2 regions of the Pseudobacteroides sp. genome follow, and region 1 is predicted to be linked to the other one. Evidence: riboswitches for the same ligand, from Rfam matches in the RefSeq annotation. Region 1 holds a riboswitch; the other holds the start of a gene.
What was found. Region 1 has a riboswitch for nickel and cobalt ahead of VIO64_RS14355 (cation diffusion facilitator family transporter). Riboswitches for the same ligand answer to the same signal wherever they lie in the genome.
Positions count from the first base shown of each region.

Region 2: another riboswitch for nickel and cobalt. It lies ahead of VIO64_RS21200 (cation-translocating P-type ATPase); the one in region 1 lies ahead of VIO64_RS14355 (cation diffusion facilitator family transporter).

Region 1 is NZ_DATCTU010000093.1:46,887-62,552, forward strand. Features, by position in the region: gene VIO64_RS14350 (bifunctional diguanylate cyclase/phosphodiesterase) at 1-2,071, shown strand, start outside; NiCo riboswitch at 2,121-2,211, shown strand; gene VIO64_RS14355 (cation diffusion facilitator family transporter) at 2,277-3,143, shown strand; gene VIO64_RS14360 (putative glycoside hydrolase) at 3,223-4,419, opposite strand; gene VIO64_RS14365 (DUF4190 domain-containing protein) at 4,727-5,164, shown strand; gene VIO64_RS14370 (DUF2752 domain-containing protein) at 5,304-5,624, shown strand; gene VIO64_RS14375 (MutS-related protein) at 5,666-7,471, shown strand; gene VIO64_RS14380 (SDR family oxidoreductase) at 7,534-8,232, shown strand; gene VIO64_RS14385 (transcriptional repressor) at 8,261-8,701, opposite strand; gene VIO64_RS14390 (lysophospholipid acyltransferase family protein) at 8,879-9,595, shown strand; gene yihA (ribosome biogenesis GTP-binding protein YihA/YsxC) at 9,698-10,279, shown strand; gene VIO64_RS14400 (AMP-dependent synthetase/ligase) at 10,321-12,144, shown strand; gene VIO64_RS14405 (SprT family zinc-dependent metalloprotease) at 12,159-12,914, shown strand; gene VIO64_RS14410 (hypothetical protein) at 13,024-13,416, shown strand; gene VIO64_RS14415 (CARDB domain-containing protein) at 14,044-15,666, shown strand, end outside.
Region 2 is NZ_DATCTU010000122.1:165,361-181,026, forward strand. Features, by position in the region: gene VIO64_RS21160 (N-acetylmuramoyl-L-alanine amidase) at 140-835, opposite strand; gene VIO64_RS21165 (VanW family protein) at 1,020-1,940, shown strand; gene VIO64_RS21170 (phosphotransferase) at 1,985-2,977, opposite strand; gene VIO64_RS21175 (SDR family oxidoreductase) at 3,241-3,969, opposite strand; gene VIO64_RS21180 (GreA/GreB family elongation factor) at 4,279-4,761, shown strand; gene VIO64_RS21185 (GreA/GreB family elongation factor) at 4,833-5,363, shown strand; partial or broken gene VIO64_RS21190 (macrolide 2'-phosphotransferase) at 5,567-5,770, opposite strand; gene VIO64_RS21195 (L-2-amino-thiazoline-4-carboxylic acid hydrolase) at 5,917-6,573, opposite strand; partial or broken gene VIO64_RS21200 (cation-translocating P-type ATPase) at 6,589-7,249, opposite strand; NiCo riboswitch at 7,291-7,395, opposite strand; gene VIO64_RS21205 (AraC family transcriptional regulator) at 7,646-8,530, opposite strand; partial or broken gene VIO64_RS21210 (IS110 family transposase) at 8,713-8,946, opposite strand; gene VIO64_RS21215 (hypothetical protein) at 9,347-9,520, opposite strand; gene VIO64_RS21220 (XRE family transcriptional regulator) at 9,693-9,941, shown strand; gene VIO64_RS21225 (SMI1/KNR4 family protein) at 10,119-10,526, opposite strand; gene VIO64_RS21230 (hypothetical protein) at 10,844-11,695, shown strand; gene VIO64_RS21235 (hypothetical protein) at 11,712-12,341, shown strand; gene VIO64_RS21240 (hypothetical protein) at 12,454-13,218, opposite strand; gene VIO64_RS21245 (hypothetical protein) at 14,002-14,433, opposite strand; gene VIO64_RS21250 (Imm26 family immunity protein) at 14,699-15,568, opposite strand.

The DNA of each region.
Region 1 (15,666 bases):
TCAATACAGCTCAAAGGATGTAATAAACAAAAGCTTTATTGAAATGCTTGACAAGGAAGACAGGGTAAAATTTTTTGAGATTCGCAATGCATTAAAAAAATCCAATTGTTCGGGAAATGTGCAGATGTCACTAAAGCGTAAAGACGGTAAGCTGCTTCATATTTTATGGAATGTAAACATGAAGGATAATTATAAGGACAAATCCATATTTTTTATAATAAACCTTATAGGAATGGATCTGACAGAAAGAATTGAAGCAGAAATAAACATAAGGAATAATAATGCTAAACTTACCTGGGTGCTAAGAGAGTTGGAAGCATCTCAAGAAGAGTTGAAAAATAAATATGACGAGCTTAATATTACAAAGAACAAGCTCATGGACAGCGAGCAGCGGTATCAGCTTTCATTAGAAGGGTCTAATGATGCAATATGGGATTGGAATGCTTCTGATAACAGGCTTTTTTATTCAGACAAGTTTTATGAAATTACTGGGTATGATAGAGATGAAATTGGGCATTCATTAGATGACCTTAAAGCTCTCTGCCATCAGGAAGATATTGAGTGGGCTGAGGAAGCTAAAAGGCGGCATTTTGAAGGAGCAACACCTAACTTCTCATATGAAGTAAGAATAAAGACAAAAAAACTTGACTATCTATGGATTTTGATAAAGGGGAAGGCAGTAAAGGATGAGTCAGGTAATATTGTCAGAGTGGCAGGCTCAATTACAAATATTAATGATAAAAAAAATCATGAACAAATGATTAAAAAGCTGGCCTATTATGATTTGCTAACGGGTCTTCCAAACAAGCTCGTCCTTAAGGAGTGTGCGGGACGAGTTATAGAGGATTCTATGAAAAACGGAGATTCTGGAATGTTGGTGCTTATTGACATAGATAACTTCAAGCTTTTAAATGATTCATTTGGTCATTATTACGGGGATGTCCTTCTTGTAGAACTTAGTAATATGCTGATTTCCATGTTTGACAGCCCATGTATGGTATCAAGGCCTGGGGGAGATGAATTTGCCATACTTATACCGAGTATTAGATCAGATTCTTCTATTAAGGAATATTTAGACAAAATAACGGGTGTATTTTCCAAAACCTTTAATGTGAATGGTGATATATTTTATATTACGGCAAGTATGGGGGTTGCTTTATTTCCTGATGAGTCTCAAGATTTTGACACATTATTAAAAAATGCCGATACTGCTATGAATTATGCTAAAAGAAAAGGAAAATCAAATTATAAGATATATACCAAATCACTTAACGATGAAATAATGGAAAAGGTCATACTTGCCAGCAATCTGAGAAAGGCATTGGAAAACAATGAGTTTGAACTATACTATCAACCTCAATATACAACAAAAACAAAAGATATTTATGGGTTTGAGGCACTTATAAGGTGGAACAGTCCTCAATACGGGTTGGTTATGCCAAGCAGGTTTATTGGGCTTGCTGAAGAAAACGGTTTTATTATTCCTATGGGTGAGTGGGTTCTAAAACAAGCCTGTTTATTTAATAAGAGACTGCATAAGGAAGGTGCAAAATTTTATAGCATTTCTGTAAATATTTCTGTAGTTCAATTAGCTCAGGAGGATTTCGTTGATAAAGTGTTAGGTATAATTAATGAAGCCGGAATAGAACCGGGATTTCTGGAAATTGAGCTTACAGAGTCCGTACTTATTCAATCTATAGATGATAATCTTACGAAACTAAAAAAACTTAAGGAGCATGGCATAAAGATATCTCTTGATGATTTTGGTAAAGGGTTTTCGTCATTAAGCTATCTAAAGAATCTTCCGGTAAATACATTGAAAATAGATAAGGAATTTATAGATGATATTGGTATAAGTACTGATATCACAGATTCCATTGTACATATAGGTCAAAAGATGGGGCTAATGGTTATCGGAGAAGGAGTTGAAACCTACGAACAATATCAGCACCTGGTTAATACTAACTGCGATGTGGTCCAGGGTTTTTATCTCGGAATGCCGGAACCTGAAGAAGAAACAATAAAAAAGGTTAAGCAGCATTTCAACAAAAACCATTACCAATTTTATTGACAGTACTTCCCTAATTATTATATAATAACTCTTAATCACTTTAAATTGAAGAGTAAAATGGATCAGGCCACTGAGTCGTGGACTTTGTGGAGCCGGGCCGGCTTAACGGCAGCAGGGTAAAAAATGCCTGTGGGACTATATTGTTAAATACTTATAGTTTTGCAGGTTTTTTAATGTTGTGGGAAATTGTGGAGGGATTTAGAGTATGGATGATTTAGGTATTAAAACAAGGGTTGCCATTTTATCGGTTGTTTCTAATTCGTTTTTAATTTTATTAAAGGTAATCGCAGGTATTTTAAGCGGTTCGGTCAGTATAATTTCCGAGGCTATTCATTCAGGAATGGATTTGGTTGCGGCATTAATTGCATTTTTTTCGGTAAAAATATCTGCAAAGCCTGCAGATAAAGACCATCCTTACGGACATGGAAAAGTTGAAAATGTTTCTGGAGTTATTGAAGGTCTTTTGATTTTAGTGGCAGCTGTAATTATAATCTGGGAAGCTATAAAAAAGATTATACGACCTACACACATTGGTGAAACCAACATAGCTCTTTTGGTCATGTTTATATCAGCGACAGTGAACTTTTTTGTATCTAGAAAGCTTTACAGGGTGGCAAAACAGGTTGACTCAGTAGCACTAGAGGCTGACGCTCTTCATCTTAAGACTGATGTGTATACCTCTCTAGGGGTTGGTATAGGCATGTTGCTAATAAAGTTTACTGGTATTTCCATACTTGATCCCATTGTAGCAATATTAGTTGCATTGTTGATTTTAAAAGAGTCAATTTCACTTATATGGAATGCGTATTGCCCCTTATTGGATACAAAGCTATCCGATGGCGATGAAGAAAAAATAAAGAGCGTCATAAACCGATATAAAAATGAGATTATTGATTTTCATGAGTTAAGGACCAGAAAATCAGGAAGCATCAAATACATAGACTTTCACATGACCGTAAACAAAGATATTTCGGTTGAGCAATCCCATAAACTTAGTGACAGCATAGAAAGTGACTTGGAAGAGGTATTAAAAAATACAAACGTGAGTATACATATAGAGCCTGGCATTTAGTGAAATAAGCTTTTAGGTAGTTTTATTCAAAATAAAAACGGGGGCCATTCAAGCCCCCTTACTTTATGTCAAAGACTTTCTATTCTTTTTTCAGAGCTCCCTCGTGATAAGTGTTCATTGGATCCCATAGGAACCATTCCTCATAGCCTGCATCATAAACGCCCTGTATCTGTTGCCTTATCTGTTCATCACCATAACGCTGCCAGTTTCCCTTGCCTATCCAAGAGGCATCAAAATCCTGTAGGTAGGTTCTTACCTTTGGTGTAGGTCCATCAACCTTGGCAAAGCGTGTTTTAGCTTTTACAAGTGTGTTTTTAATAACTCCGTAGGGTTCAAAGTCGGGTTTTTTGAATGCAGTTCCATTGATTATCTGACCTAAAGCGTAATGGGATGGATAAGCCATGGGGCATATATAGTCAATATCTTTTCCTATAAGTTCAAGGTATTGGCCTATACCCTCGTTATCCCCAGGGGTTTCGCATATAATTGCAAATACGTCTGCAGAAAGAACAGCATTAGGCATTTGCTTTCTTGCTTCAGCCAAAAATTCATTAATAGTTTCATACATCATTTTATTGCTAGTGTCCCCAAATACCATATTGCTCTTTTTCCCATCAGGAAATCTAACATAATCAAATTGTACTTCATCAAAACCTTTTGCCAGAGCCTCTTTTGCAAGGTCAATATTATACTGCCATGCTTCTTTGCTGTAAGGGTTTACCCATGTTACCCCATTGTGGATAAATAAGTCTCCGCTTTTATTCTTTATAGCAGCTTGAGGCTTACCTTTAGAGAAGAATGGATCTTTAAAGCAAACTATTCTAGCTATAGAATAAATATTGTTGTCACGAAGCTCCTTGGTTACCTTCTCAGCATCATATATCGGTTGAATGGCTTTAACCTCCTTTGCTGCTGGAACTGATGAATTAACACTTACTATACCTTCATCATTTTTGTAGTCAATGACATAACTGTTAATTTCAGTAGTGTTTGCAAGCTCGATATAGTGCTTTAATCTTCCACCAGCGGAAGATGCTGTAAGGTAAAGGCCTTTGGCTTTAACTGTCTTCTTTTCTGGGACTGGTGTAGGTGTTGGCTGTGGAATGTTTGTTTGTATTTGTGTGCCTGATGGTTTTGAACCTGCTATAATGGAGCCAGGCATTTTGTCGGCTTCCTTCTCCGGAGTGCCGGAGGTAGAACCGCATGACGATAGAAGCAGCGAAGCGATAACTGTGGATGCCACCAGTAGATTTTTCTTGCTCAGGATTTTTTTCATAGATTATCGGCTCCTTTTAATTAATTTAGCTTAAGAAGATAGAATAAACAATATTTCTATGGGAACTTTTGAATAAAGATAAATAAAACGAAATACAATAATATGATTAATTATATGATTAAAATTTATCAAAAAAATTTCAAATTATCAATGCCTAATATATTCACATTAAGGCATGAAAAAGAAATTTTATTCGGATAACACTATTATAATAAAAATTTATGCACTATATTGTAATATTGCCAAATTTAATATAAAATTTTGATGTGCCTTTTTATAAGGTAAATCAATGACGGGAGGCTGACTGATGAAAATCTGTCCAAAATGCAACTATTCAAATCAGGATTTTGATAATGTATGTGTAAGCTGCGGTACTCAGTTGGATAATTATAATCAATACAACAGTTTTGCACCGCCGCCTATGCCAGTTGCAACCAACGGTTTTTCAATTGCATCAATGGTTTTAGGTATAGCATCAGTTGTTTTGGGGTGCTGCTATGGGATAGGTATTATTCCTGGTATACTAGGGGTAATATTCGGGTTCATGGCGAAGAAAAAGATAGATAACTCACAAGGAAGAGAAAAAGGAAGCGGTTTTGCCATTGCAGGGATTATTACTGGCTTTGTAGGAATTTTATTAGGAGTACTAATTCTAATTCTTATAGTATATAATTTGCAAGGATTTGACTGGAATACTTACTTTCAGAAAATGAACGAGTTAAACAATGATAACAATAGCTTTTAGTAGACTTACAAAAATATAAATAGTGATAACGCAGGAATAAAACTTGAAAAGAGATAATTTACTATTAAATTTAATGTTAGTTTTAATATGCTTGGTGCCGATTATTGGTTCGTTTTTTATAAAAACAGATGGGCAAGGGGTGGCATTCAGATTTCATGATGGTTTTTATGAAGTCAGGATGCCATGTGTTTTTAAAACAGTTTCAGGATATAAATGTCCGTCATGTGGAGGTACAAGAAGCTTTGCTTATATGAGCAAGCTATCTTTAGTATCTGCATGGAATTCCAATAAGGCCACAGCTATGCTGTATGCCTTTATGGCACTACAAATACCCTATAGGTTGATATTAATTGTAAGGGGGAGTGCTCCGTTTCAAGATAGGATATCAAGAATTGGAGTAGGGGCTTTAATACTTATTGGTGTTATCGCTGTAGTACAATTTGTTGCTCAATTTATATAAAACTGGTAATATATAGCCGTTCCTTAGAAGGAGACAATCGGATGAAAACACCTTATAATTCATACACAAAGAGGAAAAATAAGTACAGCAAGCTAATAAAGAGCCAGACAAAGACTATAAATATGGTAAGTAACTTAAGGCTGGGAGTTTTTATAGCCGGAGTTGCAGTAGGGGTAGTGTTATACCTTGCTAAGCTTTATATATTGCTTATTGCTACTATAATTGCATTTGTTGCTGCTTTTGTATACCTTGTTATTAAACATGAGAAGCTTATAGGAATAAAAAATTTTCTTGATTTTTTATTAGATATAAATGTTAACTCCATAAAAAGACTTGAAGGTAAATGGAGTGAATTTAAGGATAAGGGCGAGGAATATTCGGATGCAGGGCACAGATACTTTCAAGACCTGGATATATTCGGCGATAGATCTTTGTTCCAGTGGATAAACTCCTCAAAAACCTATTATGGCAGAAGGTATTTCAGAGATATACTGGGAAATACACCTAAGAGCATTGAAGAAATAGTTGAAAGGCAGCAGGCTGTTGCGGAATTGTCAATGAAGCTTGGCTGGAGGCAAAGATTCCAAGCTGAAGCCATGAGGGTGCCAGGGAGGACTATAGACCCTGAAGAGCTTATAAAATGGGCCTTGGTTCATGAAACTTTTTATCTTAAGAAGTGGATTTCCACATCCGTCAAAGTTTTACCTGTGTTTACAGGGATTTTTATTCTACTTGCTATAAACACACAGTTTTTAACTTTTCATATCCCGTTGCTTTTGCTGTTATTGCAAGCTGCATTATTGCGAATCAACAGAAAACGAAGGAGTGAGATCTTTGGACTGGCGGAGAAATATAGTAAGGATATAAAAGTCTATTATAATGCCCTAAAGCACTTTGAAAAGCATAATTTTAAATCTGGATATATCAAGGCTGTTAAGGGTCAAATGGTAAATAATGAAGGCCTTAAAGCATTTAAACAGCTGGATAGACTGTCAAAAATAATTGATAACATATCAGCACGACATAGTGCATTTTTTGAATTGCTGAATATTCTTACTCTTTGGGACTACCAATGTATGGTAGCTATTGAGAAATGGAAACAAAGTTCGGGGAAATATCTTTTGTCCTGGCTTCAAGCATTGGGTAAGGTTGAGGCTTTATGCGGCCTGGCCATAATCAGTTTTGATAATCCTCACTGGCCCATGCCTGATATTAAGGAATCAAGGCCTTTTATTGAAGCAAAAGGGCTAGGTCATCCTTTGCTTGGGGAAAATGGAGTTAGCAATGACCTCAAAATCAAAAATCCCGTAAAGGTGCTTCTTATTACAGGTTCAAATATGTCTGGAAAGAGTACACTGCTGCGTACTGTAGGGATTAACCTAGTTTTGGCTTATGCAGGTGCCCCTGTTTGTGCCGAAAGCTTTTCAGTATCTATTGCTGATATCTATACCTGTATGAGAGTCAGTGATGATCTGGGAAAGAGCATATCATCGTTTTATGCTGAGCTTTTAAGGATTAAGGAAATAGTAAATGGAGCAGAGAGCGGAAGGAAAGTTTTCTTCCTGCTGGATGAGATATTTAAGGGTACTAATTCAAGAGACAGGCATATGGGGGCACGCGTTCTAATTAAAAGGCTTTGCCAGCTAAACTGCTCAGGTCTTGTATCCACACATGATCTTGAGCTTAGTGACCTTGAGAAGGAAGGGCTTGAAGTTAAAAATTACCATTTTGAAGAATACTATAAGGACAACAGGATAAACTTTGATTACAAATTAAAAAATGGGGTATCAACTACGAGAAATGCGGTTTACCTCATGCGGTTAGCAGGTATAGATATTCACGAATAAATCTGTAAAAACAACGTTTAAGCCAAATTTAATTTTATAAAATTTTGAAAGGGGAGCTACTTATGAAAAAGTTGGAAGGGAAATGGGCTTTGGTGACAGGATCTGCAAGAGGGATAGGACAGCAGATAGCAATGGGACTGGCAAGGGAAGGATGTAATGTTATTGTACATGGCAGAAAAAAAGAAAATTGTATAAAAACCTTGGAGCTTTTGAAAGAGTATGGTATTAAGACCGATGTGGTAGAAGGTAAGTTATCTAAAGTTGATGATATAGAAAAGATGATTGGCGAAGTTAAGAAAAACCACAACTGTATTGACATACTTTATAATAATGCAGCCATTCAGAATAAATGGAAAGAGATCTACGATATAACCCTTGATGAATGGAAGGAAACATTCATGATTAACTTTTACAGCATTGTTATGACTTGCAATGCCTTTGCTCCTGGAATGAAAGAAAGGGGATTCGGCAGAATAATCAACCTTACCTCGGGAATAAAGGACATACCTCAGCTGGCACCCTACAGTGTTTCAAAGGCTGCAGTAGATAAATATTCCATGGATTTGGCAGCAGATCTTAGAGGAACCGGAGTATTGGTAAACTTCCTGGATCCGGGTTGGCTTAAAACCGATTTGGGTGGTGAAAATGCAATGCATGAGGTTACAACAGTATTGCCAGGTGCACTGGTACCCGCTCTTTTGGATAATGATGGGGACACAGGAAAGTTCTTTTGTGCCCAGGATTTCAGAGAAGATAAATAATATAAAGTGGCATTAAAGTGGCTTTCAATTATGTGGTGGTACACATGCTGCAGATACCATAAAATTTTACCCTATGATCCTTAACGATAAAGCCATGTTCGTTTAGTATTTGCTGCTCAAGAGATTCTAAAAGATCTTCTTCAACTTCTATAACCGCATTACAGGAAGTGCAAATAAGATGATGGTGCCTATGGCTGCTTTTTTGTCTGTTAAGCTCATATCTACCTAGCCCATCATCAAGATCAAGCTTATGGACAATGCCTATTTCATTAAATAAAAGCATGGTGCGGTATACGGTTGCCAGGCCAATATCAGGGTTAGACTTTTTTACCATATCGTGTATTTCTTCAGCACTTAAATGTTTTTCCTGGCAGCTTCCTATTATATCAAGGATAATCTGCCTTTGCAGGGTTAGTTTACACCCCTTCTCTTTGAGAAGGGCACTTAAATTTATTGATCTAGAATCCATTTGGGCTGCTCCTTTGTTACATCGACAAAAGTTTGTTTTTGTCATAAAATATTGTGAAATATTAACTTTAATATTTCACAATGGGTACAAATATATTATATTAGATTTAAAGAAGGTTATCTATAATAAAAACAAGTATTGTATAAAATGGTTTTTGTAAAATATTTGGAGGTATAAATGATTAGAGCTTTAATTGTTCTGCTTTATTTTATAGGCTATCTTTTGTATTCCCTTACATTTTGGGTTAGGCTTGCCATATTAAATAAAAGGGGATTGGAAAAGGAAGCAAACGAATTTATTAATTATCGTGCAGCTTTGTGGGCACGTCATGTGATTTGGGTTACCGGCTCTAAGGTGACTGTTTTTGGGCAGGAGAATATCCCGAAGGATAAAGGTGTTGTGTTTATAGCAAACCACCAGAGTTATTTGGATATTCCCGTAATGATAGGTTTTATAGAGAAGCCAAAAGGATTTATTGCAAAGATTGAGCTGTTAAAAATACCTATTTTAAATATGTGGATAAGGCAATTAGGCGGGGTATTTATAGTTAGAAATGACCCCAAACAGTCACTAAAAGCTATTAATCAAGGGGCAGAGCAGGTTAAAAAAGGTAAATCCATGGTTATATTTCCGGAAGGAACCAGGAGCTCTGACGGTACATTGGGTCAGTTTAAGCCCGGAAGCTTAAAGCTTGCTGTAAAATCCGGTGCACCTATTGTGCCTGTTGTTATAAAAGGTACCATTAATATACTGTCTAAAAAGAAGTTTGCTATAAAGCCTTCCAATGTAGAAATATTTATTCTTCCGCCTATTTTACAGGACGAAGTGGCAAAGAAGGATACGAATGATCTTACAGAAAAGATAAGAAGTGCAATTATGGAGAAGTTGAAATAAGTATTTATTTTATAAAAAGTAAACAATATAAATAAAATATACAGAGTGAAAAGTTTAAGAGATAAACCACTTTTCATTAATTGAAAAACGGGAGGACTAAAGTTGATTATAAAAAACGCTGATTTTGAAATTACTGCGGTTAGTCCGGCACAGTATCCGGTGTCGGATTTTCCAGAGGTTGCTTTTGTAGGACGCTCAAATGTAGGTAAGTCTTCAATCTTGAATACATTGACCAATAGAAAAAATCTTGCCAGGGTGGGAGGCACTCCTGGAATGACTAAAACAATTAACTTTTTTAATATAGATGAAAGAATGTTTTTTGTTGACTTACCGGGCTATGGATATGCAAGTGTATCCAAGGGCAAGAAATCGTCATGGGAAACTATTGTAGAACAATATCTTTTTACAAGATCCAACCTCAAGATGGTAATTATGCTGCTTGATATAAGGCATAGTCCTACAAAAGATGATAAAATAATGTACAAATGGATATTGGATAGTGAAATACCCTATATAATAGTTGCATCAAAAGCCGATAAAATATCAAAGGGGCAAATTTTAAAGCATGTACAGGTTATTAGGACGGAGCTGCAAATATCTCCTGATATAAAAATAATACCGTTTTCATCCCAAACGAGGCAGGGCAAGGAGGATATACTTGAGATAATAGGAACTTTATTGTAAATTATGAATCACCTTAAAAAACAAAAAGGATGGTGCTGAATATGAAAAATGGCATTGAGATTTATAATAAAGACGGCAGAAGGATAGTAAAGGGAACAGGATACTATGAGCCGAGAGTAGTAAAAGACCTCAAGGAGCTTGTTGACTCTGCAAGAAAATACGGTAATGATATAGGTTTTAGATATAAAGACAAGAGCGGAAAAATAACAGGCAAAACATATACGGAGTTTGCAGACGACATTGACTGCCTCGGTACGGCACTTATATCAATGGGTTTAAAAGATGCATCCATTGCAATACTGAGTGAAAATAGATATGACTGGGGGGTTTGCTATTTATCTGTAGTAAATGGTGTAGGAGTTATGGTGCCTATGGATAAATACCTTCCGGCAAAAGAGGTTGAAAACCTTATTGAAAGAGGAAGAGTTGAGGCTATATTTTACAGTTCATCCTACCAGAGTGTAATGGATGAGGTTGCAACTTCCAATAATAGAATAAAATGTTTTATATGTATGGATGACATTAAGGATATTAAAGGTGATAAATCCAAGTTTAAATCCTTAAGTCAAATCAAGGATCATGGAAAAAAACTTTTGAGTAAGGGTGACAGGTCTTTTGTAGATGCTGTTATAGATAGAGACAAAATGTCCATGCTTCTTTTTACATCAGGAACTACAAGCATGGCAAAAGGTGTAATGCTGTCCCATGCCAATGTTGCCAGCAATGTTACATCTGTCACAACTGATATAAAGGTGTACAGAAACGATGTGCACCTCTCATTGCTTCCGCTCCATCATACTTTTGAGAATACTGTAGGGTTTTTATTTATGGTATACAGTGGCGTTTGTATAGCTTATTGTGACGGTATCAAATATGTACAGCAAAATCTTAAGGAGTACAATGTATCTATATTGGTAGCGGTCCCAGCCATATTTGAAGCATTGTACAGAAAAACCATGGAAGGAATAAAAAAATCCGGCAAGGAGAAGTCGTTTCGTACTGCTTTAAAAATATCCGGTGCTTTAAGAATGGTTGGTATTGATTTAAGAAAGAAGCTATTTAAGGGCATATTCAGCCAATTGGGACCATGCTTAAGGCTTGCGGTATCTGGAGCGGCCCCCCTTGATAAAGAGGTTATAACTGGATTTGAGGATATAGGCTTCAAGATACTCCAGGGGTATGGATTGACTGAAACTTCACCTGTAGTAGCTGCTAACAATGATTTTATAAACATTCCGGGATCTATCGGTTATCCTTTAGGGGGAGTTGAGGTAACGCTGGACTCAATGGACGAAAACGGTATGGGTGAGATTATGGTTCGCGGTAAAAATGTTATGCTGGGCTATTATGAAAACCCGGAAGAAACAAAAGAGGTCATTACACCAGATGGATGGTTCAAGACAGGCGATCTGGGAACTGTAGATGATAAAGGGGTAATAAGGATTACCGGCCGTGCAAAATCCATGATAGTATTGGCCAATGGCAAAAAGGCATTTCCTGAAGAATATGAGGTGTTACTTAATAATATAAAAGGTGTGAAGGAATCTTTTGTATGGGGAAATGTTGCATCGGATGGTGACGTTCAGGTGTGTGCCGAGCTGGTTATAGATAAGGAAAAGTTAGTGGAAGATAAGGGACAGGTGCCTTCGGAGAAGGAACTGGCCTCAATGTTTGAAAAGGCAGTAAAAGAGATTAACAAGGATCTTCCCCAGTACAAAATCATTCGCTATTTTATAATGACTAACGATGAGATCATTAAGACTACAACCCTTAAAATCAAAAGGCCTGTGGAATACGAAAAAATTAGAGGGAAATTGGAAAAGGCTGGACTTGAAATAAGAAAAGCCTCCGGTAAAATATTTTAGAGGGAAGAAATTATATGGAAAACACAAAAGAATATACTCTTAAAATTGGAGAGTCTTTTATCCCATATAAAATTAAAGACAGTAATAAAGCCAAGAACATAAGGCTTGTGATAGATAACAACGGGCTTTATATAGTTAGGCCTCTGAAGGTTAAAATTTGTGATGTTGAACGAGTATTAAAGGAGAAAAGCGGCTGGATTTCCAAGCATTATATGGAACTGCTTCAGAAAAAGCAGAATATGCCGGAAAGAAAATGGGAAACAGGCGAGACTTTGCTGTATTTGGGTAATAATTATAAAATAAATATAGTTGGACACAAAAAGAGCATCGCATCAGTAAGCTTTGAGGGCGATGCTTTTTGTGTGCTTATGGATGAGAAAGTTTCGGGGGAGGAAAGACAGATACTTGTAGAAGGCGTATTTAGAAAGTGGTATAGGAAAGCTGCTGCAGCTATACTAAATGAACGGCTTGACCATTTTTGCAGCATTACAGGGCTGAAGTTTAAGGCTATTCGGCTTAAAGAACAAAAAACTAGGTGGGGCAGTTGTTCTAGAGAAGGCAACCTGAATTTTAACTGGCAACTTATTATGGCACCACTTTGGGTTGTTGATTACGTGGTTCTTCATGAAGTATGTCATTTAAGGCACCTCAATCACTCAAAAGACTTCTGGAGCCTGGTAGCCTATTATTTGCCTGAATATAAAAAGGCACAGCAATGGCTAAAAATTCATGGAGCAACGTTATCCTTCAAAAAATCTTTTGATGTATAAAAAGTTACGATTAACTTAATGTTTTGAAAAGCAGAAGTTATGTTTATCGTAACTTTTTTATATTTGTATGCATAATATGTAACATAAATTTTTTTAAGGATAAAAAGCTATGGATTCAGAAATCGTATTAACCAGTATTCTTACAGGGTCAAAGAATAAAATAAATTCTAGGAAAATATTAAAAGGTTGTTTTGCATTGGATGAGGGCCAAAAGGATATATATGAAATTAAAAAAATTGATGCATGCATTTGCGGTGCATATGATTCTTATTGCCCCAATATGTGCTGTACAACGGGAAATGTTAAAGTTGTATTGAATTATATCAGTGAAAAAGATGATGACAATACATATAATATAGAGTACTGCCTTCCGTTTTCATTTGATGGAACACTTAAACCGGAAGATTTGGGAGAGGTGAATTTGGAGAAGCTATCCCTTAACGTAATATTGCCCCGGACTATAGAGATAGAAGCTTGTGTCACAGCTTACAACTTAAAATAATTATCATTGACATTTCATGTAATTAAATATATTATTCTTAGTAGAGGCGTTTATTTATTATATTTTTTTAAATATTTATTATATTTTTTAAATATTTTTATATATTTATATACATACAAACATATAATTTATTAGAAGCGACAAATGATAACATTAATACTCTTTACTACGGATTATTGTTATATTGAAGGATGTTTCTAATTTGCTGTTTATATATCTTAATTATTATATCAATAAGGTAAACACTTTTAATAATATTATTAATGACCGTTTAAATTAATAGATAAATTAAGCATAAAGTGTTTTAGTGATATATGTTCTTTGAATTCTAAATCTTCATAGTACTTTCTTTATTTCCCAAACTATTGCATTTATAGCACATTATTTTGGACTGAAAAGTGTTAATACACTTGTAGAATATATAGTATGATGTTTATGGATTAGCATATAGAGTTAATACTTACTTTAGCAAAATTAATATTGGCAAAATACTTTATCATATAAAAGTGCATTATATTTTAGTATGCCTTATTATGTGTTATAATAAATCATTAAATTTTTAATTAAATTCAGATATAACATGCATTTCCAATACTAACTCATAAACAACTTTAGGAGGTAATTGTTATGATCAGAATTAGAAGGTTATTGGTAGCTTTAGTAATGGCGTTAATTACCGTATCACTTTTAAATCTCACATCGGTCTTTGGAGCAACGGCTGGTACCTACAAAATAAGCGGATATGTTGACCCGGATTTTGCATCTACCAACTCCATGATTAAAGAGGGATTTAAAGTGGAAATTGTGGGAACATCATATTATGATGTTACTGACAATAATGGGTATTTTGAGTTGCTAAATATACCTATATCTACTAGTATTAATGTTAAGATTAGGTTTTCAAAAGCCGGATACTTGAGAAAAGAGATTAGTGATCTGACAATTAGCTCTGAAATTTTGATAGGTACTAAAGATGCACCGGTAAAAATGTGGCCCGGGGATTTACCTGTTAATAATATACAGGACGACGTTATTAATTTTATTGACGTTTTACAGATGGCAAAGGCTTACAATACAATTTTAAGTGAAAGTAAGTATAATAAAATTTGTGACTTCAATCTTGATAATTCAGTCAATGTTGCAGATGTTATTATTATGGCGAAGCACTTTAATGCGGTGCCAAATACATACGGTGCTGAAAAGGTCAGCTATGTTGCACCTGACAGGCCTGGATCTCCCCAGAACCTAAAGGCATTATGGTATACTGGAACAACGGCTTCACTAAGTTGGGAGGCCCCAGCGTCAAAGAGTATGACTATAACAGGGTATGAAGTATATTTTAATGATAAGATAATAACAACAGTAAAGGCAACTAATGCTGTATGTACAGGACTTAATCCAAATAAAGAAAATACTATTTACGTTAAGGCAATAAGTTCTAATGTAAAATCCGATGCAAGTAATATTTTAAGAATAACTACTCCTGTAGATGATCATGGCAATACCATTGATAAGGCAACGCCAATTGAGTGTGAAAAAGAGATTATAGCATCAATGGAAACAGGTGACGCTGTTGATTATTTCAAATTTAAGCCTCAAACAACAGGGACATATGTATTCAAAATGTATGTTGGGTTTTTGTTAAATGCATATTTATATGATGAGTCAGGAAACAAAGTAGCGGACCTTAATACTGAACAGTGTTATTTAGTGTCCGATAAGGAATATACACTTGGGGTTGAGAACGTATCTACTCCTAGTGAGTATAGATTTTATATAAGAAAAGTTACGTCAAAACCCGACTTGGTTGTAGAACGTATTCTAGTAGACAAATCATGGGTAGGTGAACCTGTATTAGTAAGAGCAAGAATAACTAATATCGGGGATGCTCCTAATCTTGGCAGCTTTAGGGTAGTGTTTGATATTGATGGCAAAAAGAATTTGCTTTGGGCTGATTGCAACACGACTATTGAAGTTGGTAATTCCGTTACTTTGGCTGTTAATGGAGGCTTAAACGGTATAACAAAATGGACTGCAACGCAGGTTGGTAATCATGTGATAACTGCTAATGTTGATAGCATGAATAAAATAAGTGAGATTTTTGAAAATAATAACATATTATCATGCAATATTTTCTTTGATGATTATCCTGATAGTTGGGAATCCGCCAAGTCTATTCAAATAGGAGCCGATATATCCGGTAATATTTCATTTTCTGAAGATAAAGATTTTTTCACTTTTACACCAGTA
Region 2 (15,666 bases), on a different contig from region 1:
ATAAATAGCACTTTTAATCTACTATACAGCAAGGTGATAAAAAAAACTGTGACCGATGTCATAATTTATAGCATATGATAATCATATAATCCTATGAGTGGGCAACAGCAAAGATACACTGGATTTCCAGGAGTTACTCTTAACCCTGGCTCTTCATATATTCTGCAATTCCCGAAGCAATAGATTTGGCTAGCTTTTGCCTATATGAATTTGTAGAAAGCAAACCTCGCTCTCTCGGATTGGTGATAAATCCTGTCTCAACCAGGACACCCGGTATAGTTGTATTTTTTAAAATATAATAATCCTCAGCCCGGGAATTATGAGCCATCCTCTTATTCCCCTCTATGACAAGGTTGTTTAAAGACCTTTGTATACTTTTTGCTAAAGCCTTAGATTTCAAACACTGCTCACTAAAATAGAATGCTGTGGAGCCATTAATTTCAGGGTTAAAATAACTATTTACATGGATGCTGACAAAAATATCTGCATTGCTATCGTTTATTCTATTTACCCGTGCATTGAGATCTCTTCTTTCAAGAGTGTCTCCAATTTTGCAATAATTGTACAATGATTCATCACTTTTTCTAGTCAGGTCCACATTAAAACCCTTATTCTGTAGAATGCTTTTAACTTTCTCCGATATATCAAGAGTAATATCCTTTTCATGCAAGTCTTTCCTTATACATCCACTATCAACCCCTCCATGACCTGGGTCAATAACAATCTTTTTGCTTTGAACAGCATGAGCTTCTGCTGAGGTAGATGCCCAAAAGAGCAAAGTAAATAAATTGATTATAATTATAAAAAAGTACTTTCTATTACTAATTTCAGACACTCCGATACACCTTTCTTTATTCTATACTAAAAATGATTAATATTTTATATTTTCTTATAGCATCTATAATATCTGTATTTTAGATTGAAAAATCCCTGGTACTTTCATCAATATTAGCAAATATAGCAAGACATACTTTTTGATGTACCACTAATAATAATAAAGGAGGTGATAATTTCAGATTATGAAAACTTACATGGATTTCAGCTCGAAAAGGTACTTGAGTGTAGTGTACATTTTATTATCAATAATGATAATGACCTCTTGCAGTTCAAGGGGTAGTTTAAAGACTCCTGGAAATCAGGCTCAACAAAGCCCTCCGGTAAAAGTCATAGAATTTCCCACAATAGAGCGGACTGTTAAAAATAATGTTTATTTGAATAATGAAAATGTGGGAAGCCTAAAAGAGTCTGAATTGATCTCAAAGATCATGAATTATGCTGCAACTGTTGACACTAAAGCTGCGGATGCCACTCTTGACAGTTCTACCTGGCAAATAAACCGAGGCAAGGTAGGTAAAAAGGTTAATGTAGACAAAACTATAGAAGCACTCTTTAATGCACAGGAAGGTGATAAGATTGACCTTGTAGTTGATGAGATTATGCCTTTAGTTACATCACAAAATTTAATGAAAAATATTGTAACAATAGGCAGTTATACAACTTCCATACTGGATAAAGATGCGTCGAGGGTAAATAATATAAAATTGGCATCCAGGAAAATAAACGGCTTTAAACTCTCACCTGGCGAGGAATTTTCCTTCAACACAATAGTAGGCAGGAGAACAGAAGAAAAGGGCTATGAAGATGCAACTATTATTGTAAGAAGGCAGGGTGTACCCAAGAAAGGTATAGGTGTTGGAGGCGGTATATGCCAGGTTTCCAGTACATTATTCAATGCCGCAGAAGCATGCAATCTTAATATAATTGAACGGCATAAGCATTCAAAGACTGTAGGCTATGTCCCTAAAGGAAAGGACGCCACTGTCAATTATGGTTCATATGATTTCAGGTTCAGCAATAGCCGCAGTTACCCTATCATGGTTAGAACATACTTAAGCAGTGAGACATTGACAGTAAAAATTATCGAAAACCGTAATTCATAATGAATTCCGGTTTTCTTGATGTCTAGTTAGGAAATTACGGTATTTTACATCAGTCTATGTGAACTCGAAACAATATGTAATGCATCTTCAAATCTGTGTGCCTTAGTATTGTGCAAAAATTGCTCCATATGAACCAATGAATATTTAATCTTTGCCTCATCACTGGCCAAACTTATTTCACCATCCCATATTTGGTTATGAAAGTCTCTGAACTTGGGTTTTATAATATCTACATCAACAGGTTTACCTTTTGCACCAAACAGCATAAAAATTGCAATATAGTGCATGTGTAATATTTGCCGTGCAAGGAAAAACCGAGCATGTCTGTAATCATCCACTGTCTCTCCGAAATAGCTTCTAAGATACTCCGCTTCTTCTTCATCACTATTTACCACAAAATTTGCAACAATAGCAATATCCGCATAACGATCGTTTAAAAAGGCTGCTTCCCAATCCACCAGCCAAACTTTCTCTCCATCAAATAGAATATTTTCCGGCTTGAGATCGTTATGGCATGAAACCAAATCTTGATCATTTCTGGGATAAACAGCAAAAATACGATTGTACTGCTTAAATAGCTCTTCTGTTATAATTTCCGGAAGCATTTTAGAATCCTGAAAATTTCTAAGAAAACCGTCAATGTTACTCTGATAATTCATAAGCTTATGGAAGGGCGGCAGTGAATGCATACGTCGAATCAGCTCAGGCAGCTTAGTTTTTGCCTCACTTATAGGAAACTGTCGATCTTCCACAAAGTCTGTGATTGAAATCCTATCTTCTATGCTCATGTACCATATAGGAGGAGCAATACCCGCTTCAGCGGCTGCCTTCATGTTGGCAAACTGGTTGGTTGGATCACCCATCTCATCAGTACGGGTAATGATACGAAGCAAATATGGTTTTCCCTTTACAACAATACGAAAAACCAGAGCGGAAGAAAGCCCGGAAGTCATTATACTTATATCTTCAAATTCACTTACTTCGAATGCTGCTCGCAAAGCATTTTTAACGGCATCTAGCTTTTTTTCTGGAATCATATTATCTCCTTTTCTATGCAATATTTTTAGTATAGTATCTTACTGTGTCTTTCTTATAAACCAATTTTTACGGCAACTTTTTTAGGCATAAATACAGCATACAAAAAAACAGCGGCAACTATCAACGAGGTCTTTAAAACCACGTAGTGTTTTATTATTGTGTCCAGTACTCTATATAATATATTCAGCTTTTGGCTCAGCTGATGCAAAGCCATCTTTCATCTTTGTATCATTCATATAATTTTTTTCCCTATCTTTTGTATTCATTTTGATACCTTAAAACCACCATCGACAAATATTGTTTCGCCATTTATGTAATCTGACATATCCGATAATAAAAACAATGCCACATTTGCAATATCTTCTGGTTTCGCTATTCTTCTGACCGGAATTATACTTTCAGAGAATTCTCTTATCTCCGGATCATTAAAAGATTTTGCTGTCATTCCTGTGTAAGTAAATCCAGGAGCTACAGAATTTACCTGAATGTTATGTGATGACAAATCCAAAGCCATAGCTGATGTCAACGCAACCACACCCCCTTTTGATGCAGCATAGTCTGCCATGTTGGATCTGAAGATTTTTGATCTTATGCAGCTAATATTTACGATTTTTCCCCTTTTGTATTTCATCATTTTTTGAGCTGTATACTTGGATAGTATAAAGACCCCTGTTAGGTTTGTTGCAATTACTTTATTCCATTCAGTTATACTTAATTCAAAAAACGGTTTTGAACTTGCATAAATGCCAGCACAATTTGCCAGTCCATCCACTCTACCAAGTTTATCATCAATTTCATTTAATACATCTATTACTTGTTCCTCATCTGTTACATCTAGCAAATAATGCATGTACCTTTTATGGGTTATTGAAGCCTGCTTTATGTCCAAACCCACAACCATTGCATCATTGTCAAGCAATGCTTCTGCACAAGCTTTTCCAATACCCGAATTTGTACCTGAAATAATGAAAACCCTAGCCTTAAAATTCATTTTGTTCCTCCTATACATATCATTTGCAATTATTGTATCATGTAACAGTTATTATATAAAACTATCGACACCATTTCATTCAAGTATATCAGCCCTAAAACAAAAATTTGTACTTTGTTATTTAATTCAAAGCTATCCATTAAATATTTAGTTAGCAATTAAATGGAAAATCAAAACACTATTGACATCCATTTACAATAATGTTATCATATATAATATAGGCGTTTCGCAAACTATTTTGCGAGATGCCTTGTTCTATTTTTTAGGTATTTTCCATTTAATAACACAAAGAAAAAGAGGGAGATGGAAATGTGTAAAAATTTATTATCAAAGAAAATGTATGATTTTTTAACTTGGCACACAAATGAAATTGCAAAAGAACAGGAGTTTATTTTTAGGGAACGCTATTCCGAAGAAACGCACGAAAGTATGAATTTCGAAGCATTTTTTAAAGAATATCTGACTAATATCAATAATTATCTAAGTTCAGTAAGTATTGGAATAACCAGTTCGCACGACTGTCCATTTGTGATTATTGGGAGTATTGTTGATGTACATGATTCTGATGATATGGAGGACTACCAGTATCGCATTGTTCTACCATATAAAAAACAACAGGATACAAGTATTGTATGTGCATCTTGTCTTTCACCATTAGGCAAGTCCTTGCTGTTTAAAAGTGCCAATGAGAATGTAAATATACAAATCCCTGCTGGCGAATTACATTATATGATAAAGAAAATTTCTATACCTGAGGTTTCAGCAACTGCAGTAAATTGCCAGGTATTCTAATTTCTATTTTATATACAACCAGAGGAATATATAGATTTGTTAGGCATCCCGTGTATAGCAGGGTGCCTACAGTGTTTTTAAAAAACGAATTCCAATTAATGTATTTAGAAAGGAAATACAGTCCCATGACCTCGAATTTTGAACTGACTACATATGTTTATAGGGCTATTCTAAATCATCTAGTTGACTTTGAAGAGCGAAAGAATGATTTAGTAAATGAAATTTATTCTGAACCATCAGCTTTACGCGATGATTTTAGCTGTCTTTTGGACATATATCTCAAAAAGCTTGAAGACTTGATTAAATCATCCCAAATCGCTGAAATACAAACCCGTGAAAAGATAAAGGACCTTAATCACTTACCGTATGTAATTATTGGAAGCACTGTAGAGCTTGAGAATGCCAGTGATTTAGGTACATACTTATTTAGAATCGTTTCACCTTTTGATAGTTCCAGCTCAAATAAGGATCTCTCATATATATCAGAATTGGGAAGATCATTGCTACTTAAGAAACGTGGGGATGTTATAAAATCTGATATTAACAATAGCGTTTGTTCATACCAAATCAAATCAATTCGATATGATGGTATTTATGCCTAATAGTTAACTTTAAAAAACCTATACATCTCACTCACCAAGCCTTTCCCGCTCTATTATCGCCACCGACTCTATATGTTTGGATTGTTGGTGGCGAACTTTTTTACAGGGTTCCAGATTTCACTTCTATACTTCGGATTCCCAGTATTCTGACAAACTTACGCCTGATAAAAAAGAAATATACGCTTAAAGTGATATTCTGAACAGTATGCAATCAGCTCATCTGTGTAAATGATCCAGCTTGGTGCTTGAAAAGATTGAGTATACTGATTAACCAAATCTAATACTCGTTTTTCTATCTTTGTTCTGGGCATAACATCTTCCCGTCTAGGTAATCTAAAAACCCAATCAATCCCACTTTCGTCTTGTGCAAATACAACTTGAAAATCAAGTCCGGATTCATTAAACTGATTTCATATCTGTCCCTTCGTAAAACACAAATACACTTTATTCCTGTTTTTGCCCAGGATAAATTCAGGAAAACTTTCTTTCAGCACTTGTGCAATATCCGGAATATTAGTTTTTGAAAAAAACATTTTTTATTGTCTATTCATCTCTACTTTCTATCAATAAAGCCCTTTTCAGGTGACCATTCACACTTGCCAACTAAATCATAATGGCAGTTACAGCAATCATTACCATCACCAAGTGTTTTTGTGCGAACAAATCCGTTACCCATAAGATTGGACAAAAGGTAATCCATGCGGCAGATGCCTGGAAGCAACCCATCAGCTTTAAATTGATGTGCCAGCTTTTTCAACCCACACTCAGCAATATCCAACTCAAAGCTATTCTGATCGATTTCATGATAAGTGATAGCCCAGTCGTATAGATGTAGATAGCCTTTCTCTTGCCGTATCATATGAGCGGCAGCCTTCTTGCGAAGGCCACTCAGATATAATCTGCCGATTACCTTCAAAAATGGACGTGGTATGGTCGTCACCATCTTTTCGTTCATTGTCCAGATGTTCTGAATTGTTTCATCCTGCGTTACTCCGAGTTCTAAAAAGGTTTTATACCAAGCAATATAGCTTGGACCAAACTCGTAGTTGGAGGAAAAAATACTATAGCCTATATCCGGCACCTGTGGCAAAATTTCAGCAAAGGTCTTATCTGAATTTGCCTTGAATTGCTTCCAAAAATCTTTACCGTATTTCTGGATTAAATAACATTTACTACGGTGCAGTGTTAAATGATAAATAAGTTTAATCATAATTATTCTCCTGTGAAGTCCCATCGTTTCTATTAGGGGATGAGTATAATCGTTCAGTGCCCAGACATTCTGAGCCGTCATCTGATTCATGGTAATTGTCCCTGCCTTATCAACGCACAGTACCGGATACTGCACCTAATAAAATAGGTAACCACTCCGACAAGTGCAAACAGTACAGCAGCTATTCCTGCACAAACCCTTAACAGACTGCCTGTTTGTTTCTGGAGAGGCATCTTCATTTGGTGCTGAGGCTACATTAGTGCTGATTTTACCGTATTCGGTCGTTGTACCCATTTTATCAACCAATGCAATTGCTGTTCCTTGTGTTACCAACGTTCCCGCATAGCAATAATGTTTACGCCGATAATCAGTCGTTGGATAATACCATCCGCCGGGATTTTCACACCCTCATAAATCATCATCAAATCACTAGGTACAAGGTCAGAACTTGCAATAACAGTTTCTTTTCCATCTCGGATAACCTTGACATGTGGAGCAGATAAATCTTTTAACGCATTTAAAGTTTTATCTGTTTTTCATTCTAGAATAACACCAGTGCTAATAATACCTATAACAAAAATCAGCATGATAGCACCATCCTTGGCTCTTCAAGGATAAAATAAATAACTGCAGCAGCAATCAACAGTAAAAACGTAGGCTCACAAATCAAGTTCATATTGTTCCTTTGGATATAAAAAACACACCTATGGAACATACTACTGTCCCACAGATGTGTATATTATCACAATCTGCTGCCACACATGGTGACCCAGCCCCATGACCTTAAAATATAAGGTTCATCGCCTGCTCAGTTTGTACTATTGATCTAGCATTTCACATCAGAAATGTAATGCAGTGCAAAGAATATTATTATATTAACGCAATAACCTCTAATAGTCAATAATTAATCTTGAGTTTTTGGACTTTTATCCAGATTTCTTGATCAAAGAACCAAACTGACTACATAATGTTATTTACCATCCCCATCCTCCACACGACCCTCTTTTCTTTAGCTGATAAACAACAAGTACAAAAAAGCACTCGTCTATGGATTGCCCTCGACCATAATTACCTACTCACTCAGTGTTTTTTTCCTTACTGGAATCCATATTTCACTTCTATACTTCGGGTTCTCTGTGTCCTTACTCTCATTCCACAAGATTTCAGGACCTTCAACTGACTCATATCCTGAAGTTGGGAACCACTCTGAGTATATCCTTCCCCACACATTTTGAAGCGTTTCCGGGTATGGTCCAATTGCTTCAAATACCGCCCAGATACTAGCATCAATTTCTAGTTCATCAAATTCAGCTGTTTCATCACTTGAAGTTGCTACCCCAATGTAATGATCTAATTCTCCCTTCTCCTCCATCCTTCCTTCAGAAAAATTGATGGAAGCACTAATAATGCCTGTTGGTTCTACATTTGAAAGTGCTTTTAATTGTTTAATTACTTCAGGGGTTAGAAGTGCATACATTTTGGCGATCTCTGGATTAACACCATTAAAAATAATTGGAACTCTCTTCTTAAAGCCAACTAACTTAAAAGGCTCTTTCTCAACAATACGATAATTCATTTCACACGCTCCTTTAATTGATAGTTGAAAGGTCATTCTAGGATAAGCTTTTAATTGTATATTCTCACTCCTTGCCTCAGAAGGGAGAATACCATGCATAGAATGAAAAGCACGGGAAAACGAATCAGCTGAACTGTAACCGTATTTGACAGCTAAATCAATTATTCTCAGATCGCTATCTTTCAAATCAAGTGCAGCCAGCGTTAGTCTTCTTCTACGGATATATTCCGATAAACTTATACCTGATAAAAAAGAAAACATCCGTTTAAAATGATACTCTGAACAGTAAGCAATTTTAGAAACTTTACTATAATTGATATTCTCAGTTAAGTGTTCTTCAATGTATGCCAATGCATTATTCATAATACTTAAAGAGTCCATCAAACAACCTCCTTTCACCATCAATATTATCAAAGGATGCATTTATCCATCCGACAATCTGTGCACAGCATAGTCGGCTCACTTATTGGGGAAACTCTAATATAAAAAATATTAAATCATCTATAGGCTTATTTCCAGATATCGGCTTAGTGTAGTTTTCCCTTTCTTTCACACCTACACTTTCTTCTGCTGCTTTTCATTGATATTCTTAACTCTCGGTAAACCCCTTCTGACATATAGGGCTCAATATATCTCCCATCCTTAACCAACATTGCTATTGTTTTTGGGTCTTTACGGTTATTTTTAGTTGGGCTGTTATCGTCAAACTCCTTACTCCTCTTTACATGCATCGGATTTACAAGCACAACTTTAGTGCCTTTCTCTTGCAGTGAATAACCGAAGTTAAACCAATAATTTCATTAGCCATATCACCTATAATTTATACTATACCACTTCACAAAAGCCTGGTGTTATAGTGAAGTGTTTTACAGCTAAAAAATTTTATTAGCTCATCATACTCCACCATCTCGTTTATTTGCACAAAACTTAGGTAGGTAATTAGCATTTAAATAAATTTTTTGATAAAAACAGGCCATTTTCACATATTCTAATCAAATTTATCTAAATAGGTTACTTTTTTATCAAAATTGACTTTTTTCACACTGGAGATTTTCCCCGAATTGCTTAATCTTCAGATGCTTCCTTCTCCTTGAACATGGAAGGTTTGCCGCCAGAAGTCTCTGCACAGCTTTTACATATTACTGTATCCTTATTAGCACATTTTTCACAGTCAGAAATCATACCCAATACCACCTTTCAATCCTTTTTACTGCAAGTCATTTTTATGTAACGTAAAATCATAGCATCCAATGCCCGGCTCTTTTTAAGAATTTTATCTTGGGATGATGTAAGAATCATTTCATCTAATTCACTTCTCAGTTTTTCCATCTTCCTCCTTATCATCATCTCTTGGCTTTCTGAACTTTCCATCCAATCATACCTCTTTATAAAAATATTTAAACTTGCTTATTAAGCAAATATTATCATAGAACTTGCTCTATAATCAAGTTGTGTTTTATGTGGAAGGTGCCTAGCGTGACAGAAAATACCATTATTTTACTTTCATACTGTTTTGTACCTCAAGAAAGGAATGCTATATAGAATGAAAAAGACAAGAAATCTGATTGGAGATAGAGTAAAGCAGGCAAGGAACAATTGCAAACCGAAGATAACGCAGATTGATCTCCTTGCCCGCTTGGAAATTCGGGGGATTGTATTAAACGAAACCGCTATATCAAAAATCGAAGCAAAAACTCGCCCTGTAACCGATATTGAACTGGTAGCAATAGCTGAGTCTCTTGAGGTAGCAGTTAATTGGCTGCTGGGTTTAAAGGATGCATCACAAACTTAAAACACATCTGCATTTACAATATCATATACAAAACTTAAACATCATTAATCAAAATCAGGGTATATCAATTAATTCTTCAAATGAATTACATACTGGATATAAATTATCCCCTAACCACTCTTCGACTGACTTTTCTTCAAGTTCAAAGTCTGATAGGTCATCTTCTAATCTTGATTGTTAATGATCAATGAATACAATTGATGGTTCTGAGCTTTTTCTATAATCAAATAATAGTAAGTTACCTGCTCCATCTTGGGCAAATGCAAAAATTTTCGATGGGTCTGGAACAGAATCTTTGAATACTTCATTCATTGCAACAATAAGTGGTTCTCCCCTACTATATTGGCCTTCATGAAATGTAATTAGCTGAAAACAAGCTGATCTACTGGCCCATTTTGGAATGTCTACTATTCCGCTTACCCACTGGTTATTATTATTTTTCATTCTCGGAATACTACCATTATGTTTGGTAACAATTTTGGTATAAAGCTCTGGAAATGTTATATTCCACTTTTCTTCAACATTTTGAATGATTTCTTCTGCTATAACATCCTCTGCACTCCATTTAATATCTTTAGCAGGCATAACCATTCCTCCTCATTATAATATTTATTCTCCTCTTGCTAGACTTCTCAAAAAAGTTTATGCTCTGCTTCATAGCAATCGGCTTTATACGCCACCAAAAGGAAAGTAATTTCCAATTGGCGATTCCACTTCTTACCATATTTTACATGAAACTTTGGTAGGCTTATTAGGGAGTTGCTCTTTTGCGTCTTTTTTACTAAAGTGGGTTACGCTCACAACCCAATAAAAAAACAAGTCCAGTAAACAATTGAAAAATGCGTTGCCAATGCTTATAATGAATTTGCTGAAAATCATAAATAAGGATATGGAGGCAACGCATGGATACATTATTACATAGATTTGGTTCAATAATCAAGGGTAGCATCGAAGGTTTTGACAGATTGATATTTAAAGGAACACTTAAACCTATAGCATATGCACTTGGAATGCAAGCTTTTCTAAAAAGCCAAGGAGTATTGAATAAAGAATACAAGGACTGGGTTACAAAACAGTCAACTTCAATAATTAAGTCAGCCGAAGCATATTCACAAAAGCATTGTGACAGGGGAATAATTTATATCCCATCAATAAACACTCGCAAGGAAGAACTTGCACACAATCTCCAGAAGGAATCCGGCGTGAAAGATGGCTTGATAGGTGTTTGGTCATGTGTCGAGAGTTGTACAACATACCGCTCAACATTTGATGCAACAGCAGGATTTCCAAGTTTACGCCCGGAAAAATCAAGGTGTAAGCATCTTTACTTTTATTATGACCATACAGATTACGGATTCATGAGCATAAGGCTTCAGACTTGGGCACCATATGGCATACAGATAGCTCTCAACGGAAGGGAATGGCTGCGTCGTTCACTGGATAAGGAAAAATGCAAATACATAGTTGATGGGAACAAATTTTTACACATAGATGATTATCAACTGGCTCAAAAACTCTTGGACAGACAGTTGGATGTAAATTGGGAAGATATGCTATCCGGGTTTTCAAAAGAGGCTTTTTCCCAAATGCCAGAAATACTTGGGGACGGCATGAGATATTATTGGACATTGTGGCAAAGTGAGATGGCAAGGGATTACATATTTAACGACCCACAGTCATTAAATCCTATTATGGAAAGCCTCTTGCGGTCAACCGCACCCACTGTCAAATCCAGAGCTTTTGACAAAAGTTAACACTTGGCACGATGGCTTGAGAGTCCGTCATTATGTTGACAATAATAGTGTGAAATTCTACAACCAACAAAATGTTCTACGTATTGAAACGACCATGAACAATCCAAAGAAATATCTTGTTCAGAGATATACAGAAAGTGATGACAAAACAAGCGGTAAAAAGCTACTCCCGATGCGTAAAGGTATAGCTGATATAAACTTAAGAGCGAAGGTTTCAGCAGAACGGAATAAGAGTTTTGCGGAACAGCTTGCAACCGTATCGGACAAAACACCTGTAGGAAAAGTATTTGAAGAGATTACAAACTCATTTTCCCGGAATGGGAAAAAGTCCAGAGGGCTGGATGTTACCGGAAAAGACAGGGAGCTTTTGAGAGCTATATCCGATCCGGCTTTTAATGCAGGTGCTATAACGAACAAGGCATTGCAAGAAAAACTGATGGGTACGGATTGGGCAAATGGATTGGCTGGTAAAAAGCTTTCTTCAAAAATCAGCCGTCAGATTGCATTGCTTCGTTCTCACGGAATTATTAGAAAGCTCCCAAAGCAGCATAAGTATTCCTTGACCGATAAAGGAAGAAAAATATCCTCTGCTTTGAATGCTGTATTATCCGCATCAACAGAGGATTTGGTGAATTTGGCTGCTTAAATTCTTGTTTTTTATTTATGTTTTTGAGGCATAAGGTACTAATATGTAAATTCCATCATCAAAAAGTGAAAGCAACACTACAAGTTCAATAATCCAGAGAAATCTCATCTAATTATTCATCATCACTAGTTATTTTTTTATAGATTGAGCTTAATAAGCTTACGCTTTTAGTTGCAAATCCTACAATTCCATTTATTTTATTAACAATTTTAAAAATATTTTCTACATTAGTTTTATCTTTATCAGCATAAACTTTTTCTCGGTTTAGTATAAGTGTTCCTAAAGTAGTTGATATACTATTTATAATACCTTGAGAACCATATAACTTGTATTTTAACAATGATTCTCTTATATTGTTGAGATGATAGATAAGTATTCTCTCTAACTCATTATGTAATTTGCTGTTAAGAACACTTTCTATAAGTTCATTGATTTCTTTAATTAATTCTTGTATTTTTTCATCTTCAATAACAACTTCTTTACTATGTTCAGATAAGTAATCCGCACAATATTCAAGAGAAAGCATAAGAGTTTTATCAAAATAATCTTTAAATTTATCTAAACCATTATTCAAAACATTGGAAGAAGCATTAAAATATATTTTAGAAAGTCCCTCAATTGCACTATTTAAAGTATCTAAATATTTCTGGATATTTTTGGGATTTAGCTGCTGTATTTCATTAATCCCTAAAGTACACATTTTAAATAATTCTGAATAGTTATAAAGAACTGAGGCTTTGTTATTCTGCTCCAAATAGAAAACTTTGCAAAATGCCTCTTCGGAGTTAATATCTTCAGTATTCTTAAGTGCAGATATTAAATTATAAAGTCTCCCAATTACATTATCATTTGATACTGCTATATTTTCTTTATGCATATATGACACTCCAATCTATATAAAATAATTTGTAGTTTAATACATTATATATGAAAAAATTCCATATTTCAACAAGATAACCCAAACGTAAATTTGAAATAAATCCGATAAATCTTTTTTGTTATCTAACTAAACTGGAAATTCTGCGGAGCTACACGAAATAGACTTTAAGGCCGGAGAAAGGTATACAATAAAATTTTTATCGTATACTTTCTCCGGCTTGGCTCTGTAAGAGTACTGCAAAGCGGCTTTGAAGCTACTCTTAAAACTCAATAACTAAACTGGAAAAAATGACTATAATTCTTGCATTTTTATTATGCTACTCTATTGTTTTGATTCAATTTATATAGGTCAGGAAATTATTGCATAAAAATCCGGTATAACAGTTGTGTCACAGCATTTCGGCAATAATTCTACATGTAGAACTTTTTTAAAATTGGAAATTAATTAAGGAATTTTTACTTTAATCCGCTTTTGTCCATATAGTTGCTAATTGCACCACTTAATAGCTCAAGTTGGCTTTTTTTATAAATGTTTAATAATAGAACCAATTCTATTTATTGGAATCCCAGATGGAGTTTTTGAAGTCAACAGCCAAATTTGGATATTCAGGATAAAGAAATTTTAGATAAACTTCTCCTTGGTCATCAACTCTGCCAGACGAATGCAAAATATAAAGTTCGTATAAAAATCCCACTTTTCACTACTGATTAAGTGGGATTTTTTCATATGTCATAGATTTTGGTAAGTAGGCAATGTGTGTTAAGTTTGACGCTTACGCTATCAGTAAAATTCATCTTTATTTTCTTCTAATATATTCAAACATGTGTTGTAAAAATTGTTTTTATCTTTGTCTGGAATAATCGCATTTATAATGACCATCATAAGTACAAATATAGAAAGCAGGGAAAAAGTAAAGATAAGATTTTCACTAACGCCATTTGAAGTGCTTTTTGAAAAATCAATCAGCCTTGATGCTAATATTCCGCCAACAAAAAACATTGAATTGCTCAGTAGTTTTTCCATAAAGCTATTACTGAATATAATGTCTTTCAATTTTGTTTTTTCTTTTATGAAATCCTCTTTAGTGCTAATTCTTTCTTTAAATTTGCCGAAAACAGCAAAATAAAAGTCATCCCACTGTTCGAAAATTAATTTCTCTCCAAAAAATCTTTTGAATTGCTTGGAATAGGCTTTAAATCTTACTTTAAACATAATGATTCCCCCTTTATAGTGCTTTGTGATTCTAATTAGACCAAAATTTATTAAGATATAAATTGAGTTATGCAATGCTAAAGGTGGGGTTAATACTACTTTCCTAGTGTAGCGTTTTCAAAGCATGGGAATTTTATATTTTGTCCCATAACTTATTCTTAAATTCCATATAGACTCCAAAGTCTTTACTTGGGCAGAATACTCCAGGGTGTTTTCCACTTTCTGGTCCATTGTAAACGAGTATTTTGCCACATTTAAGAATGAGTTATTTATTTTTAAATAGGTATTCAGCACGTATCTTTATAGATACATACCCCCAATAACTAAGCGTCTCATATTCATCGTCTTTTGCATATACAATTGGTTCTATAATCTTAAAACCTTTCATCAGTTCTCCACCATAAGTACAAGAGGTAAAATAATTAGATTCAATACCGTCTAAAATAAGAGGCCTGCAACCAGTAATCATGCCGTTCAACCCAGTTTCTTTAATAGTTTTAATATGAACACATCCTTGTTCTAGGGTTTTGCACCCTGCTAAATCTTCTTCTGAAGGTGGATTTTCACCTATCCAATCCATTAAACCTGCTAAAAAGCTACGGTTATGGTCAGGGTTCAGTTCAATAACCCTTCCACACGCAAATTTACCATTTTCTAATGGTATAGCCCAAAATTGGCCCGGTACAAGGAATTTATTTGTTTTTGGCTCAAATGGATAGCTAATTTTAGATGGGTCAACCAGCTTATGGTTTACTCTAGGCCTATTTGGATTAGAAACCTTTTTCGGTAAACATTGTGGAGAATTTAGTTGTTCTTTTAATTTATCAAGGACATTCTTCCTTTTCACTAATAACTTTGGTTCTTCTTCCCAACGCTTTAGGTCAATGCCTGTATCTATAATTTCTATAGCCTTTTCTTTAATTTTATCTTCCAATCTCCCAAGCTTCCATTGGGTTGAGGCCAATGATAACCATATTACAGGTTCTTCATCACTGTCTTTCAAATTATTTTTAAATATTTTTAATATGCTCTTTGTTGCGTTTTTCTCTTTACCTTCTCCAATTAGATTAGTATATGCTTCCCTAACATCACATGCCAAATCATCTGAAAAAATCGCAGTTCCCCAAGTTCCCATTTTATATGTACCCCTATATAATTAAATAACTTTTGCAATTATTTTAACATTTGTTTTTAATTTTTCATAGAGAATTGTGATATGATGCCAACCTTCAG